Linked DNA regions of Lactiplantibacillus plantarum. The protein of the gene in region 1 interacts with the protein of each later gene in a pairwise test. Links are inferred from orthologs where the notes say so. Each region holds a gene or a part of one and is shown in the gene's direction. Other genes may lie near its edges.

What was found.
Region 2: the proteins of E5260_RS04400 (region 1) and def interact in binary tests that used the Escherichia coli proteins (3 or more experiments, as listed by UniProt). The link is inferred for Lactiplantibacillus plantarum from one-to-one orthologs.

What each region holds. Positions count from the first base shown.
Region 1 is NZ_CP039121.1:988,354-997,151, forward strand. Bases 2,131-4,970 are described here. They hold E5260_RS04400 (aspartate-semialdehyde dehydrogenase), read left to right. Parts: upstream 2,131-2,939; coding sequence 2,940-4,001; downstream 4,002-4,970. Other genes in these bases: E5260_RS04395 (linear amide C-N hydrolase), read right to left, coding at 2,131-2,708; E5260_RS04405 (SRPBCC family protein), read left to right, coding at 4,319-4,834; E5260_RS04410 (SDR family oxidoreductase), read left to right, coding at 4,873-4,970. In the rest of the region: E5260_RS04380 (MMPL family transporter), read right to left, coding at 1-706; E5260_RS04385 (TMEM175 family protein), read left to right, coding at 712-1,488; E5260_RS04390 (hypothetical protein), read left to right, coding at 1,488-1,706; more of E5260_RS04395, read right to left, coding at 1,755-2,130; more of E5260_RS04410, read left to right, coding at 4,971-5,697; E5260_RS04415 (MerR family transcriptional regulator), read left to right, coding at 5,746-6,255; E5260_RS04420 (DUF1801 domain-containing protein), read right to left, coding at 6,406-6,753; E5260_RS04425 (magnesium transporter CorA family protein), read right to left, coding at 6,768-7,676; E5260_RS04430 (VanZ family protein), read right to left, coding at 7,760-8,798.
Region 2 is NZ_CP039121.1:1,985,395-1,994,259, forward strand. What follows is about bases 3,950-6,856. They hold def (peptide deformylase), read left to right. Parts: upstream 3,950-5,076; coding sequence 5,077-5,637; downstream 5,638-6,856. Other genes in these bases: pdhA (pyruvate dehydrogenase (acetyl-transferring) E1 component subunit alpha), read right to left, coding at 3,950-4,792; E5260_RS09225 (hypothetical protein), read right to left, coding at 5,667-6,173; E5260_RS09230 (DNA-directed RNA polymerase subunit epsilon), read left to right, coding at 6,456-6,674; rnjA (ribonuclease J1), read left to right, coding at 6,671-6,856. Outside these bases: lpdA (dihydrolipoyl dehydrogenase), read right to left, coding at 1-1,319; E5260_RS09205 (2-oxo acid dehydrogenase subunit E2), read right to left, coding at 1,327-2,643; E5260_RS09210 (alpha-ketoacid dehydrogenase subunit beta), read right to left, coding at 2,701-3,678; more of pdhA, read right to left, coding at 3,680-3,949; more of rnjA, read left to right, coding at 6,857-8,347; E5260_RS09240 (diacylglycerol/lipid kinase family protein), read left to right, coding at 8,410-8,865. UniProt on the Escherichia coli protein: Removes the formyl group from the N-terminal Met of newly synthesized proteins. Requires at least a dipeptide for an efficient rate of reaction. N-terminal L-methionine is a prerequisite for activity but the enzyme has broad specificity at other positions.

The sequences.
Region 1 (8,798 bases):
CAGCAAGGCTCAGCGCATTAGCCGTCAGTGGCCAATGCCAAGCTAAACGCGCGTTAGTGATAAAGCTAATCGTTGTGATCAGAGTGACCACTTGACACAGTAAGTTCAGTAATGGCACTAACAGTGAGCGGAAGATGAGGCCGAGAATGATTAAACTGAGCAGACTACCGACAAGCATGCTAATCAGCAAGTTGCGACGTTGTTGTTGCACGTGTTGTTGGTAGATCAAGTCCGTACTGGTGACACTCGTATTGAGGTCGGCGATTGCAATCGCATTATTAAGTTGATTTGCAATCACAGATAGGTCAGCCCGGGATGTCTGAACGGCGACAAGGGCTAATTCGGTGGAACCATCATTGGAACGTAATAAGTGCCAGTCATTAGTCATACCGGTTGGCGTTCGAAGCTGGTTAATGCCATAATCATCGGCTCGGCGATTAAGTTTGGCTAGGGTCGTGGAGATTTGTTGGCGTTGCTGTTTGGATAATTTACCATTTGAATTGTTGAAGACTAACGTTAAGGACTGGCTGTTGGTTAACCCGTGACCCCATTGTTGTTGATATTTAGGACTCGTTGTTGCATCTTGTGGCATTGCGGTTTGTTCATTCACAAACGTGGTAATGTTCGGTAAAATCAGAATACTTGCAAACACCACGATTCCCCAGAAAAATAAGAACAACCACTTTGGTTTTAATAATTTTCGCATTCGTCTTGACGCCCCCACATCAATTACTTTATTTTGACTTAATCTTACCATATCAGGTGTTAGAGAAGCAGTTTGGTCGTCAGTTTGAAAAGTTAATTACAGTAATTACTTGTGAGTTATGGTATCCTAAAACGCTGTGGGAGGTGCTGATTTTGAAAACAGATCGATTTCAGGCGTTCAGTGATGGTATTTTTGCCATTTTAATTACAATTTTAGTCTTAGAATTTCACATTCCTGATTACCAACCGGGACATTTACTGGCGGCACTATTAGCGCAATGGCCGTTGATCTTGTCGTATGTCTTTTCGTATTTCTACGTTGGCACGCTGTGGTTATTTCATCATGATTATTTCAACATGCTACAACGAATTGATCGCAACGTTAATATGCTAAACTTATTAATGCTCTTTAGTATCACCTTATTGGATTACCCGATGTCATTAGTGGCAGATGCGTTGACAACTGGTAATCGACAGGATATGCAAACGGCATTTATCGTTTATGATTTGGTTGCCCTGTTTATTTCGGCGACATTTTATTTCATGTACGCTTATCTGCATCATCACCAGGATCTAAAGAAGCCGGGAATCTCAATGGCTTTTTATACCGCAATTAAGTTTGATCCGGTTCGAAGTGTCACGATTTATGGCTTAGCCATCGTGGCAACGTTTTGGTCGGTATGGTTAGGTGCAATCTTACTAGCAGGTGGCATCATTTTTCACTTTTTGGCCTACTTACGGATGAGTCGCCAGCTAGAACAGGCGAAGGGAGGGACGGCATAATGGATTATTCAAGTTTATTAGGACCTGATCGTTATGATCTCGCCGTGACGTTAGCCAAGCAGTATCATCTTGACCCCAGCCAGGTCTTGTTCGGCTATTTGCAAGTGGTTAGTCAAGTTACGGGTGGTCCGAATGCAGCGCAAGCTGATTTACATGAGCCCCAAGTACGAGCAGCAATCAATCAGGAATTTGATCATTTTTTGAAGCAGCGTCATTAATTAAAAATCACGATGTGAGTTCAGTCTCAACATCGTGATTTTTTAGTTTCAATCGGCAGGAAAGAGGTACGGGGTTCGCCAGGTTGTTGCCATTTCAGGTGTTAGTGTCAGTCGTTGTTCGTGACCAGTCGTGCGTGGAATAAAGCGGTAAGTACGAGTCGCTAACGTGATCAAACAACGATAGTGCGTGTAGTTGTGGCTGATGAGATGGCGACGGTCGGCGTGGTATGGCAAGCTTACTTCTTGTAACCAGCGGAATAAAGTGGTCGGCACTTGTTGCGGTGCTAGCTGCGGTGTTCCCAGTCGTCGAAGTGCCATGTGAATGAAACGATCAGTGGGAATCGGCCCGCTCGGTAATGGTTGCTTAGTCTGAATCACGTGCTGAGCAGCCTGACGAGTGGCAGTTGTAATCTGGTTGCCAGATACTGCTAAATAACGATTTAGTCGGCGCTGATGGTCGCTTAGGACTGGTGTATTGGTCAGGACGCCGGCTGGATTCGGTTGCGCCGTCAGTGGGCCACCAGTGGGTTCGATGACGGCACTGGTGTGTGCATCACTGAGATACCAGTGAAAGGGATAGACTTCACCAGTGTCATCACCCCAGGACGCACCGACCAGGTTAACACTTGGCAGATCGGCGATCACGGCTGCGACTGATTGGTGTTCACCTAAAGCCCAGTTGATGAAGGCTTGGGGTGTTAAATTAATTTGGTTGACTTGTGGTTGAGTGGCGTATTCAACGGCGTGGGGCAAGTACAGTTCAGCACACATCAAACCAGCTTCGTTAATGCCGTCAGCCATCAAACAAGCCTTAAAGTGGTCAGGTAGCCGACCACCACCGAGAATGGCATACTGCGTCATACGCGTCGTCGCTAACCCAGTTGGCCACGGATAACGGCGCGGCAAAAAAATTGGCCGCCAAGGTGTCGTTGTTGGAAAGTCCATGGTGCGGGCGAAGTAGCGGTGATTGTCAGTATCAAGATAAGTTAAGCTGGTACACATGGCGCGGCCTCCTTTGAATTAGGTTCATTATACGTCAAAATAGGCGACAGCTAAATGACTGTTTAATTAACGATGGTAACGGTTACTTTTTTTGATGATCTGCGTGTGCAAAACAGCTGGCAGTGCAATCAGTGACAGATTAATTTATGGTCGGATGGAACTCATTATTTTCTAATCTTTACAAACGTGCTATAATGAGGTTTCAATAACTATCAAAGCGAGGTCTTCATAGTGAGTGGATATAACGTCGCGATTGTCGGTGCAACTGGTGCAGTTGGCGCGCGGATGATCAAAATGGTGGAACAGACGAGTTTACCTGTCAACTCAGTTAAACTTTTGGCATCAAGCCGTTCAGCCGGTAAACAATTACAGTTCAATGGTCAAGCCTTAACTGTTGAAGAGACCGTTCCTGAATCATTCGAAGGAATTGATTTAGCCCTCTTCTCAGCGGGTGGCTCAGTATCTAAGAAGTTCGCCCCTGAAGCAGTCAAACGGGGTGCCGTAGTTGTTGATAATACAAGTGCTTTCCGGATGGACCCAAAGATTCCGTTAGTTGTTCCTGAAGTTAACCCTGAAGCATTGAAGCTTCATCATGGAATCGTGGCTAACCCGAACTGCTCAACCATCCAAATGGTCGTTGCTTTGGAACCAGTGCGCAAGGCATTTGGTTTGAAGCGGGTCATTGTTTCAACCTATCAAGCCGTTGGTGGTGCTGGTAACCGGGCCTTGAAGGAATTGCATGATGAGACGGAAGCCTACTTAAAAGGTGAAGAGATGGAAGCTCATATCTTACCTGTTGCGGGCGACAAAAAGCATTATCCAATTGCCTTCAATGCGTTACCACAAATTGACGTGTTTGAAGAAGATGGCTACACCCATGAAGAATGGAAGATGATCCATGAAACCAAAAAGATTATGTGTGGCGGCGACATGGACAGTAAGGATATCAAAGTAACGGCAACTTGTGTGCGGATTCCGGTGCCAGTGAGTCACTCCGAATCAGTTTACTTTGAAGTTGAAGATCCTAAGGCAACCGTCAAGGGCATTCAAGATGCTTTGGCAGCTGCACCAGGCGTGGTCTTACAAGACGACCCTGATAACCAAATTTATCCGCAAGCGCATAATGCGGAAGGTTCTAAAGACACGTTCGTTGGTCGGGTTCGTCCTGACCAAGAAACGCCACAAGCCTTCCACATGTGGAACGTTTCCGACAACCTCTTAAAGGGTGCTGCTTGGAACTCAGTTCAGATTGCGGAAACCATGGACAAGATGGGTTTATTGCACATGCAATAAAACTAATTTGTTAAGGGTAATGAAAAGCTGATCGCTAGAATCAATATTCTGGCGACCAGCTTTTTTTGATGTCGAATTATTCGAGCGTTAGAGTCAGATAAAATATAATAAGCGTCATGTTGAAATTAGGTTCGTTTTAGAAAGCAATATTAAGAATTTGTTAAGCTAAAACTGATGAGTGTCCTTTATCCTTGTCCTGGAGTCAGCTCCAGCATATAAGCTAAGTTTATTCAAAGTTAGTGAATGGTCAATGAGATGTCATGATGTTAATTTGCTAGCTAGAATAAAATTTTAACGCGAATATGGAGGAATTAATAATGAAATCAATTAATTGGTCAACGGACTATTTACCAGGGCATACTGATAATTTCGTGTCAAACGAGGTCATTACAGACGGTGTGACTTTAGCGGCTGTTTGGAAAAATTTAGTCGATACATCGAAGTGGACGACGTATTATGACAATGCGACTAACATTATTTTGGATGATCAAACGAATACTGAACTAAAGTTTGCGGAACATTTCCGATTTGATACATTTGGTTTTCCTATCGATGCCCAGGTCATGGAACTCGTTGAACCGACGGATGGTGAAACAGCACGACTAGCATGGCATGGCTGGCAAAATGGTGATGCAGATACTCAATTTGATGTCTATCACGCTTTCTTAATTGAAAAATTGACAGATGGCCGGATTCGATTATTAACACAAGAATCGCAAGTTGGACAGCCTGCTAAAGACTTAGCTAATCAAACACCCAATCCGATGCTAAATGGTCACCAAAGCTGGTTAGATGGGTTAGTCAAGGCTGCTAAAAGGACTATGACTGAGTAAAGTAGTAGCTCAGCAAGATTAATAGGAGTGATTAAAAGATGAAAACATGGTTTATTACAGGAACTTCAAGTGGTTTTGGAAAGGAACTCGCGACAATTGTTGCACGTCAGTCTGACACTCAGCTGATTGCGGCTGCCCGCCACACCGATGATTTAGCCTACCTAGATGTTTTTGACGCGACGCGTATTGAGAAAGTAAGCATTGATGTGACAAATGAATCACAAATTAAAACTGGGGTCGCTCAAGCGATTCAACGTTTTGGAACTATTGATGTTTTAGTGAACAATGCTGGCTTAGGCTATTTTTCAACAATTGAAGAAAGTGATATGGCGAAAGTTCGCTACATGTTTGAAGTTAACGTTATGGGACTCGCTAACGTGACTAGGACCGTTTTACCGACCATGCGGGCACACCATGCTGGGATAATTATTAATTTATCATCGGCGTTGGCATTGACGACACTACCAACTATGGGCTTTTACAGTGCGACAAAGTATGCAGTTGAGGGGTATAGTGATACCTTGCGGCAAGAAGTAAAAGACTTGGGGATTCAAATTATGACGGTTGAACCAAGTGGCGCTCGAACGCAGTGGTCAGGGCGGTCATCCCAAAAGATGGTACCGACAATTGCAGATTACGCCGCGTTTAGTGACGCGATTACGACGGTATCGGACTCGGTTACTCAGGCACCGGGCAATCCGCACCGAATTGCTCAGGTTATGTTTGATCAGGCCAATTTGGTAGAAGTACCGGCACACTTGCCATTAGGTGAATTTGCCTATCAAGGTGGACTCGCTAATTTACAAAGCATTGTTAGTGAAATTAAGTCACGTGAGGACCTTTCATTATCGACAGACGATTAGCTGCGTTAAGATAGTGGTTAAACGACAATCGAGGAGGTTCAGTTCAGTATGAGTTATTCAATCGGACAAGTAGCTGATAAGTTAGGAGTGACGATTGATACCATTCGTTACTATGATAAGTCGGGATTACTGCCATTCGTGAAGCGTAATTCAATTGGCCGGCGTGAATTTACTGATAATGATCTACATTTGATGAGGACCATTGTATGTCTCAAAAATGCGGGTGTGTCAGTAGCTGACATTGCTACTTTTATTGCGCTCAGACTCGAAGGTGATACGACATTAAACGATCGTTACCAATTACTCAAAACGCATGAGCAGGAATTACAACAGCGGATTACCGACTTACAGGATACGATGAGTTATTTGAAGTTTAAGGAGTGGTATTATGAGACCGCTACGGCTGCCGGACATGAGGATATTCATTTTGTACCGGGTACTAATGAAGTTCTTCCCGGTCTTGACCAGGAATATGATGCGTATTTGAAGGCGACCGGTCAACTGGTTGAGCTGTCTCGATTTGCTAATGTAAAGGATTATCGGTTGCGCAAGCGATAGTCCTTAGCAGTTTCAGTTTAATCGATGAAACTGTACAGAAAAACTGGTTTTGATAGCTTGGATATTGGATAAGAATAACCAAAATAAAAGGTTCTGAATTGTCAGTTGTTTGACAGTTCGGAACCTTTTGAAATTAAAAGCAGCGTATATTTAAGCAATTAGTTGTAAGACTTGTCTAACTAGCGCCACTGGTACGGGTTGATCCAGGCCAATGTTCAGCCGCTTTTGACCGGTTGCGTAACCAGCAGTTTTAGCAGCAGTGAGGGTCGCATCGTCAAGGTCGGCTGAAATACTTAGACTGACGTGGGCCTGATAAGCAGCAATGCTAACGTATTGTTTGTCATGTTCATAGAACGGCAAATTCCACTTGATTTTAGCAGTAAAGTCAAGCAATTCCGATGTAATCAGTTGGGCAAGGGTGCTCAAGATTGGTTGTGCAGCGATTGCAGCTTTATTGATGTAATCGTTGGTGTCCGTGACTTTAACTCGACTAGGCATTTTTAAAACCTCCTTTATTTACGAAATGAATTGCGTCGTAGCAACCAAATGGTTAGGGCACATAGTGCAACGGCGATGAATACCGTAATCTCCCAACCGAATGGATTCTTCATGAACGGTAAGTCGACGTTTTGCCCGAAAAAACCGAAGACAATGTTGGGCATTGTCAGGACGATGGAGAAAATCGTCAGCACCCACATCGTGTTGTTCAAACTGTTGTCTAGAATGTTCGAGTAGGCGTTCGACACCCGGCCGATGATGTCTGAGGCAATGTTGGCCATTTCCAATCCTTGTTGTGCCTCGACAATAATATCGTCGAGCCGTTCTAATTGGGCCGCCGAGAATTTGACCGGTACAAACCGTTTGAGTGACTGCAACATGTCGTTATTACTTTTAAGGGACGTGAGGAAATAGACTAGCGTTGTTTCTAAGTCCATCAATTGAATAATGACTGAACGCTGAATTTGCTTTTTCATCTTCATCTGAATGTCTTGGCGTTGTTTATTGATCTTGTTGATGGCCGAAAAATATTGCCGTGATAGCTTGTACAAGATGTTAAAGATATGGTCGTATGGATGCAGGACATCTTCCCAATCGGCATCGATTTCGTCTGCCAACATATCCTCAACGAATATTGTGTTATCGGTCGTAAAAGTCAGTAGGGTGTGGTCAATCAACATGAAACTGACTTGGGCGGTATAAGTACCTTCCTCAACGTCTTCTGTGACCACGTCAAAAATAATGGTCGTGATGGCACTTTTGGCGTCATATTCCAACCGGCCTCGTTCGTGTTGATCGGTTGCGTAGCCTAACATTTCGTCGGTAACGTGTTCCTCACTTACGAGTTGATGATAATCATTTTCAGTGTAATTATTAACAGCGACCCAGCGAAAATCGTCGCTTAGTTCATGGACTTTTATCATTGTTTTTACTTCCAGCGTTTTGAGATATCTTCAATTTAACATGAGTTGCGAGACAACGCAAAGGAAGTTTTAAGGCCACCTAATTATTTAACAGTTGTTCTACTTAACTTTTCACACCATAACTGGTGACTGCGACTGAAAAGCGCTAACAATAAATCATAACTGATAATCAGTAAAATGACTGAAACGACGACAAGGTAGACATCCAGGCGGTTAAGGGTGGCACTAGGAACGTTGCCTAGACGATTGAATAACCATAAATCCAAGAATAAAAGTGGCAGGCCGATTAGGTAGAGCCCACTGTAATGGATAAGCAGTTGCCAGAGATTGGCCTGGTGACCACTGATGGTTACGATCTGACTATTGAGCAGGCGACCACCAATGGTTTTACCATGCCAACACCAGGCGGGCCCAATGAAGAAGAGGATGATATCGGCCAGGTATAGCCAGCGAAAATCATGTGGTAATGGCCAATTAAAATGTTTGACTAAGACGAAGTAGACGGTGTCAAAGGCGGCAATTGCGAGCCAATCGATGACCAACGCCCCAATGCGGCGCCAATTGATGGGGTGTTCCTGCCAATTCAACCGGGTACTGTGGTCGCGATTGCGCCACTGTTTAGGAATCAGATGTAGACACCCAGCACCGACAATCCCACCAAGTGTGTTCATCATTAAATCGTCGACATCGAACATCCGGTAGGCTCGTGAGTAGTAGCCGTATAATCCGGTTAACTGCGTGGTTTCGAAGAACAATGAAATCGAGAAGCTCGTCAGGGTGATCAACCAGAGCGGCCAGCGGTGCCGCCACTTTAAGTAGGCACCAATCGGCATAAATAATAGAATATTGAAGAACGGCTGGAAGAACGTGTCAGATTTGAAGGCGGCTAACCAAGTACTGGGGTCCCCGAGTTCAAACGGCGTGAGTGCCTTCAACTGGGTGAGAAAGTAGAAGGGTTGTAAATTATACTCAGCAGTTGTTAGGCTAGCCACGGATGAGCGAGTCGGGAGTGGCAGAATAATTAGTAAGTAGGCTGCTGCCAAGTACCAAATAAACGAATAGGTACTGATCAAGTTACGCTCACTCAGTGTTTGACGTGTTCGGAGCTGGATAGTCAGGATA
Region 2 (8,865 bases), 1.0 Mb from region 1 along the record:
TCGACATTCATCCCACCATTGACCGCAACGCTTAATTCAGAAATCAAATCACTGGCACCTGGTCCGGCAATTTGGGCGCCGACAATGGTGCCTTCGTCCTTCGTACTGACAAGACGGAAGAAGCCGTCCATGGCGTTCAACGAGATTGCACGACCATTACCAGCAAATGGAAACTTCGACGTCTTCACCTGCAAGCCGGCTTCTTCAGCTTCAGCCTTCGTCATGCCAACTGTTGCCAATTCTGGATCAGTAAAGCAAACTGCCGGAATTGAAACGTAGTCGTTCGCCGTCTTCTTGCCACTGATTGCACCAGCAGCAACTTTGGCTTCAGCAAAAGCTTTGTGTGCCAGCGCAGCACCGGCGACAATATCTCCGATTGCGAAAATATCCTCAGCGGCCGTCCGCCCCTGTTCATCAACTTCGATCAAGCCGCGCTTCGTTAACTTGACGTCAGTGTATTCCAAGCCCATGTCGTCAGTATTAGGCCGCCGACCAACCGTGACCATAACATAGTCAGCATGAATCTCAGTTTCTTTCCCGTCGACAGCGTAGGTAACCGTAACGCCACTATCATCTTGTTCGGAGTTTTTAGCCATCGCATTAGTAATGACATCAACCCCCTTCTTCTTAAAGCTGTTCAAGACAAGCTTGACCATATCTTTTTCGAAGTTAGGTAAGATTTGCGGTGTCCCTTCAAGAATCGTCACGTGAGCACCGAGGTTGGCATAGGCACCAGCCAACTCAGAACCAATGTACCCACCACCGATAACCACTAATTCTTTAGGCACTTCGGGCAAATTCAAGCCACCCGTCGAGTCAACGACCCGACCACTGAACTTGAAGCCCGGAATTTCAACTGGCCGTGAACCAGTTGCGATGATCAAATGTTTGAATTTATAAGTCTGACCAGTATGGTCACCATTCATCACCCGTAAGGTATGATTATCATGCATATAGGCTTCCCCACGGACCACTTCCACCTTATGCTTCTTGAGCAGCATTTCAACGCCACCAGTCAACCGATCAACAACTTGATGGTCTTTCCAGTCCTGGGTCACTTTAAAATCCAACACCGGATCCTGAATATTTTTAATACCAAAGATCTTACTGTCCTTGGCTTCTTGTAGCCGATGACCAGCACTGATCAAAGCTTTTGATGGAATACAACCAACGTTAAGGCAGACACCACCGATATATTCCTTTTCCACCACGGTGACTTTTTGGCCGAGTTCCGCGGCCCGAATCGCAGCGACGTAACCCCCAGGGCCCGCGCCGATGATCATTGTATCGCGTTCTTCAGCAAAATCTCCTACAACCATTCTGACCTCATCCTTCCATCAAAAGTAATTCTGGATCATGTAACAATTGCTTCAATAAGTTCATTGCCCGTTGTGCTGTTGCACCATCAATCAGACGGTGATCAAAACTCAAGGACAACTTCTGCATCTTACCAACAACGATTTCACCATCGTCATTGACGTAAGGTTCCTTACCGATACGCCCAACACCTAAAATGGCAACTTCCGGTTGGTTGATAACTGGGGTAAACCAGCCGCCACCAATTGAGCCAATATTACTAATAGTAATAGACCCACCACTCATTTCACTGGCCTTTAACTTGCCATCGTAAGCTTTTTGCGTATTGTCAGTAATTTCTTTGGCAATTGCAAACAAGCCCTTACCTTCAGCGTGCTTAATATTTGGCACTAACAATCCACGGTCAGTATCGGTAGCTACCCCAATATTGAAGTAGTGTTTGTAAACAATTTCCTTGTTTGCATCATCGATCGACGCGTTCAATTCTGGGAATTGTTGTAAAACCGCAACCAAAGCTTTCACGAAGTATGGTAAGAAGGTAAGATGGATGTCGCGATCCAAAGCAACTTGCTTGTACTTCTTCCGGTGTGCCATCAACGCACTCACTTCAACTTCATCAAATAAAGTAACATGTGGCGCGGTGTGTTTACTGTTCACCATAGCCTTAGAGATTGCCTTCCGAATTGGCGTCATCTTTTCACGCGTCTCTAATTCAGGTGTGTCAGAAACATATGGTTTAACTGGTGTTGGTGCTGGTGCTTCACTTGCAGCCGGAGCCGTTGTCGCTGGCGTAGCTGCCGGTTTAGCACCCGTTGCCGCTGGCGCACCCGTGTAATTGTCAATATCTTGCTTTGTGATCTGACCATGGGCACCAGTTGGCGTAACTAACGTGATGTCAATGTCCTTATCACGTGCGTACTGGCGCACTGATGGCATTGCCAAGACCCGTTTATTAGGATTGCCCGCAGCCGGGGTTCCAGTCGGTTGTGCTGATGTTGCAGCGGGAGTTTCAGCTGCTTCACTTGCCGGGGCTTCCGTCTTAGTAGCCGCTGGTGTTTCAGCCTTAGCCGCTGGCGCAGCGTCGCCAGAACCATCGTCAATCGTGACGATCACATCACCAATTTTAGCCGTTTCACCTTCTGGAACTAAAATATCAATAACTTTACCACTTACTGGCGATGGTAATTCTTCCACCGATTTATCATTTTGAATTTCAACTAGAGAATCGTCTTCTTTGACTTCATCACCAGGTTTTACGAGCCATGATGCAATTTCGCCTTCTTCAAGACCTTCACCAAGCTCTGGTAATTTAAACTCGTAAGCCATTGGATAACTTCCTTTCATGACAGTCTCAGGTGACTGTTTTTCGATGCCGCGTCTTGATTAATAGTTCAAGATTTCGCGGGTTTTTGCCTCAATTTCATCTTCAGCTGGTAACCAATCGTCTTCTGCTAATCCGAATGGGTAGACCGTATCTGGTGCGTACACCCGGCCAACTGGGGCACTGAGATAAAGCGCACCTTTTTCAGCAATCAGTGAAGCAACGTTCGCAGCAATCCCAGCCTGTCGTTGTGCTTCTTGAATCGCAACGGCCCGACCAGTCTTTTGAACAGACTTGAGAATTGTTTCTTCATCTAAAGGTGACAAGGTCCGTAAGTCAACAACTTCAACGGAGATTCCTTCTTTTTCGAGCTTTTCCGCAACCTTCAGTGACTGGTTAACTTGTGCACTGTAAGCAATCAAGGAAATATCAGTACCTTCACGAACCACGTTTGCTTTATCTAACGGAACGGTATAAGCTTCATCCGGAATATCCGCCTTCATTGACCGGTATAACTTCAAGTTTTCAAGGAAGAAAACTGGATCGTTATTCCGAATAGAAGAAATTAATAGCCCCTTGGCATCGTAAGGATTAGATGGCGTCACGACCCGCAAACCAGGAATTTGAGCTAAATAGCCTTCTAATGAGTCCGCGTGCATTTCTGGTGTATGCGTTCCACCACCATATGGTGATCGAATGGTAATCGGCATATGCCGAGTGCCACCTGTCCGGAAACGTTCCCGTGACATTTGACCAGCAATTGAATCCAAAGTTTCAAAAATGAATCCAAGGAATTGAATTTCAGGGATTGGCCGGAAACCTTCCAATGCCAGCCCAATTGATAAACCGCCAATACCGGATTCTGCTAAAGGAGTGTCAAAAACACGATCTTCACCAAATTCGGCTTGCAGGCCATCAGTTGCCCGGAAGACCCCACCGTTTTTACCAACATCTTCACCAAAAACTAAGGTCTTTTCGTCTGACCCGAGTTCTAATCGAAGTGCATCGGTGATCGCTTGAATATACGTTTTCTTTGACATGTTACTTCGACTCCTTTGCTTGGAATTCCGTAATTTGTTGTTGAATGTTTTGTGGTTGTTCCTCAAAAACATTCCCCAAGAATTCGGTCATTTTTTGCTTTGGTGCTTCATCTGCTTGTTTAACAGCAGCCTTGATATCTTCTTTAACTTGTTCAACGTATTCGTTTTCTTGATCTTCTGACCAAACACCTTGATCAGTCAAGTACTTACGGTAACGAATCAATGGATCATTATCGAACCAAGGTTGTTCTTCGTCCTTAGTCCGGTAACGCTTAGGATCATCCCCAGCATTCGTATGCGGGCCAAACCGGTATGTCAGCGTTTCAATCATGACAGGACCGTTGCCAGCAGCAGCGTATTCCCGGGCGGCCTTTGTTACTTCATAAACAGCTAGGAAGTCCATCCCATCGACCTGAACACTTGGAATACCGGCAGCAACTGCTTTTTGAGCCAACGTCTTCGCAGCTGTTTGCTTGCGCCGTGGTACTGAAATGGCATAACCATTGTTTTGAACAATGAAGACGGCCGGTGCTTCGAAGGCTCCGGCAAAGTTCATACCTTCATAGAAGTCACCTTGCGAAGTCCCACCATCACCAGTATAAGTGTAGGCAACTTTGTCTTCGGTACCGTTCTTTTTAATCCCTAAAGCCACACCGGCAGCTTGTACGTATTGAGCGCCGATAATAATCTGTGGTGGCATTGCATGGAAGTCTTCTGGATATTCGTTACCCAAGACATGACCACGAGACCACAGGAACGCTTTGTAAACAGGTAGTCCGTGTTGAATCAATTGTGGAATATCACGATAAGCAGGCATTAAAACGTCGGTTTTCTTCATCGCGGCGTTACTCCCCATCTCACTGGCTTCTTGGCCCTCAGTCGGCGCATAGAATCCTAAGCGTCCTTGCCGTGTCAAAGCGTTAGAACGTTGATGTAACGTCCGTTCCCATAACATTAATTTAAAGAATTCAACGAGTTGTTCGTTTGAATATTTAGAGACAATTTCTGGTTTAATTACTTTATCTTGACCATCCAATACTTGCACGGGCTCAAAGTCTTTCCCAAGTGCATCGCGGATCGCACCAAAATCAACAATTGGTTTTTCGTTGTCCATAAATGACACATCCCTTTCATGAACGTACAAACGTTGTGCATCGCACCGCGTTCGTAATCGTTTTCATAATTACAAGTCTAATTTACCATTGCGTTTCATCTTTTGCAAGCCCTTCCAAAGAGCGAAAAGCCGGCTTTTTCTGTCCAAATGATTGTGAACTATTTAATTTGTGCTTAATTCTGTTTTCATCTTTTTCATAACGGGCGCTACTTTTTGGCGTAGGCTTATGATAAACTAGATATTAAGTGTAAACTGCGCGATCTTAATTTTGGAGGTAATTGGAATTGATTAAAATGCGCGACATTATCCGCGAAGGTAATCACACGTTACGCGCGGAAGCAAAGCAAGTTAAATTTCCGTTGAGTGAAGCTGATCAGAAGTTGGCCAATGACATGATGGAATACTTAGAAAACAGCCAGAATCCCGAATTGGCTAAAAAATACGGACTGCGTGCCGGTGTTGGTTTAGCTGCACCGCAAGTCGACGTTTCGGAACAGATGGCTGCTGTCCTTGTTCCGAGTGAAAATGAAGATGATGAACCGGTCTTTAAAGACGTCATTATCAATCCCGTGATCATCAGTCACTCCGTCCAACCCGGCGCCTTAACTGAAGGTGAAGGTTGTTTATCCGTCGACCGTGATATTGCTGGCTACGTTATTCGACACGATCGGATTACGTTACGCTACTATAATATGGCTGGTGAAGAGAAAAAGATTCGTCTCAAGAATTATCCGGCCATTGTTTGTCAACATGAAATTGATCATCTTCATGGTATTTTATTCTACGACCATATCAATGGCGACAATCCATTTGCCGCTGATGATGATTTAGTTCTAATTTCTTAAAGTCATTTAAAAAAGCAGTCCTGAAATGTTCAGGACTGCTTTTTTGGTGCACTCGAATTCAACCGACGCAAATCTTCCAAATACTCTAAAGTGGCCTCATTCATCAAATAGGCAATATCTAAGTGGAGCTGTCCGCTGCGCAGCCACGCATCAGTCACTCGTAACGCTGGTCCAGCTTCCCGGAAAGCAACCACCTGATTGTGAATTGCGTACGCTTGCAATTCGTTATTGAATAATCGCCGAACTTCTGGCAAATCGGCCGTGACCATGCCTGGTGCATCTAGCACGTACTCAAAGGCCATCACACCACGCCCCCAGACGTCTGCGACGGGCACCGAATGAATCGCCCCCGCAACCTCTTGAATCGTCATCGCATTTGCGAGCACTTTGAATGCTGCTACCATCGCACTATCAACCGTTCGTTGGCCAGCCCGCCGAATCTTCAACGCCGCACGCTTCAGCACTTGCCGTCGCAGCAATTCATAAACGACGATTGCCATTAGTACCCCACCAATGATTGTTAACCAACTCTGCATGCTCAACCCTCAATTCTTTTTTTGTATAATGATTCACAATTTTAGGAATTTTTCATTTTATTACTTATGTTTAGCATAGCATGTTTCATCAAAAAAAATTCTTTTAACCGCTCTATTTTTGAAGAAAGTTAACATTGTATACACCCATCTCAAATTATGCTAAAATGTAAGATAATTGTTGTGTTTACACAACCTGGTGTACGGATCAAACTTTTATTTTTGCTATCTATTTAGATTACTTAGTATCTAAATAAATCTTGTTTATATTAAGGAGTTTTACGCATGATTTACAAAGTATATTACCAAGAAACCAAAGAACGGAACCCACAACGGGAAACGACCCAATCTTTGTATCTCGAAGCCGAGACCGAAGTAGCGGCACGGACCTTAGTGGAAGATAATACAGATCACAACATCGAATTTATCGAACCGTTAGAAGGTAACTTCTTGGATTACGAACAAAAAAATCCAGAGTATCACCTAACGGAGTTCAATAAATGAAACGGTTAAACGTCAAAAATAACGAAACCGCTGTTTTTGCAGTCGGCGGTTTGGGAGAAATTGGGAAAAATACCTATGGTATCCAATTTCAAGATGAGATTATTCTGATTGATGCCGGAATTAAATTCCCTGAAGATGAACTTCTCGGAATTGATTACGTTATTCCAGACTATTCTTATCTAGTTGCAAATCAGCAAAAAATAAAAGCTTTAGTGATTACGCACGGTCATGAAGATCATATCGGTGGGATTCCATTCCTATTAAAACAGATCAACGTGCCAATCTATGCCGGCCCCCTAGCCTTAGCCTTGATTAAGGGTAAGTTAGAGGAACACGGGTTATTAAAAACAACTGAATTACACGAGATCAATGAAGATACGGTGCTCAAGTTCCGTAAGACGCGTGTCTCGTTCTTCAGAACGACCCATTCAATTCCTGATACACTGGGAATCGCCGTTCAAACACCACCTGGCACGATTGTAGAGACCGGAGACTATAAGTTCGATCTGACACCAATTACTAACCAGCCGCCGAACCTTCAAAAGATGGCGCATCTCGGTGAACGTGGTGTCTTGGCGCTAATGTCAGACAGTACTAACGCCGAACGGCCAATCTGGACGAAGTCTGAACGGTGGGTGGCGCAATCAATTCGCCACATTTTTGAACAAGTTGAAGGTCGAATCATCTTTGCTACCTTTGCTTCTAACATCTCGCGGATTCAAGAGGCAGCGCAGGTCGCCCTTGAACATCATCGTAAAATCGCGGTATTTGGGCGTAGTATGGAAGCAGCTATCGTCAACGGACGTGAATTAGGCTATTTAAACATCCCTGACGAAGCCATCGTTGATGCTAACGATTTACGCTCCCTCCCCGCCAATAAAGTCATGATTCTATGTACTGGTTCCCAGGGTGAACCAATGGCGGCGCTCTCGCGAATTGCCAACGGTACTCATCGCCAGATTTCTATTGAACCTGGCGACACCGTGATCTTTTCAAGTTCACCGATTCCTGGTAATACGTTAAGTGTTAACCACGTAATCAACGAACTCGAAGAAGCCGGTGCGAATGTCATTCATGGTAAAGTCAATAACATTCATACATCTGGTCATGGTGGTCAGGAAGAACAGAAACTGATGCTACGGCTGATGAAACCAAAGTTCTTTATGCCGATTCACGGTGAATATCGAATGTTGAAGATTCACACCGAACTGGCCGAACAATGTGGTGTGCCACTAGACCATAGTTTTATCCTTGAAAATGGTGATGTGCTTGCCTTTACGAAGGATTCTGCCCGGGTTGCCGGTCACTTTGGTGCTGGCGATGTCTATGTTGATGGTTCTGGAATCGGCGATATTGGTAACGTTGTGTTACGCGACCGCCAAGTGCTTTCGGAAGAAGGTTTGGTTGTTGTCGTTGCTACCATCAATTTGAACAAAAAAGAGATCCAAGCTGGTCCAGATATTCTGTCACGTGGTTTTGTCTACATGCGCGAGTCTGGCGATCTAATTAACGAAGCCCGGCGGCATGTCTTCCGTACGATCCGGCGCAAAATGAAGTCGGATAAAGCAACCGAAGCGACTATCCGCAATGCGATTATTGACGACCTGCAGAGTTTCTTATTTGATAAGACTGAACGGCACCCAATGATTCTGCCAATGTTGATTATGAACTAACTACTTGCCGGAACGATCTCGTTCCGGTTTTTTATGGTGTAAGACTGATATGAGGTGTAATTTTGATTGCTGAATACTACATTATTATTAATGAACTGGCAGGATCTGGTCACGGTAAGGTCGTTTGGGAAACCGTCAAGCCGATTCTAGAACAACGACAGATTCGATTTGAATATCGAATTTCTGAATATGCCGGCCACACAATTCGGCTCGCAAATGAGTACGTTAAAACCATTCAACGACGACCAAACGTGACCCCGGTCATTCTGGTCATTGGTGGTGATGGCACACTGAACGAGGCCTTGAATGGTATTATGCAGGTCCCACAAGCTGAACCGATCCCGCTCGCCTACATTCCTGGAGGTTCGGGCAACGACTTTGCTCGCGGTCTGGGTATGGCGACTGATCCAGCAATTGCACTTGCACAAGTACTCAACAATATGCGGCCCCGTTCGTTAAATGTTGGTTATTTCCATGAAACCTTGAAAAACGAACACCAGTATTTCGTCAACAACGTT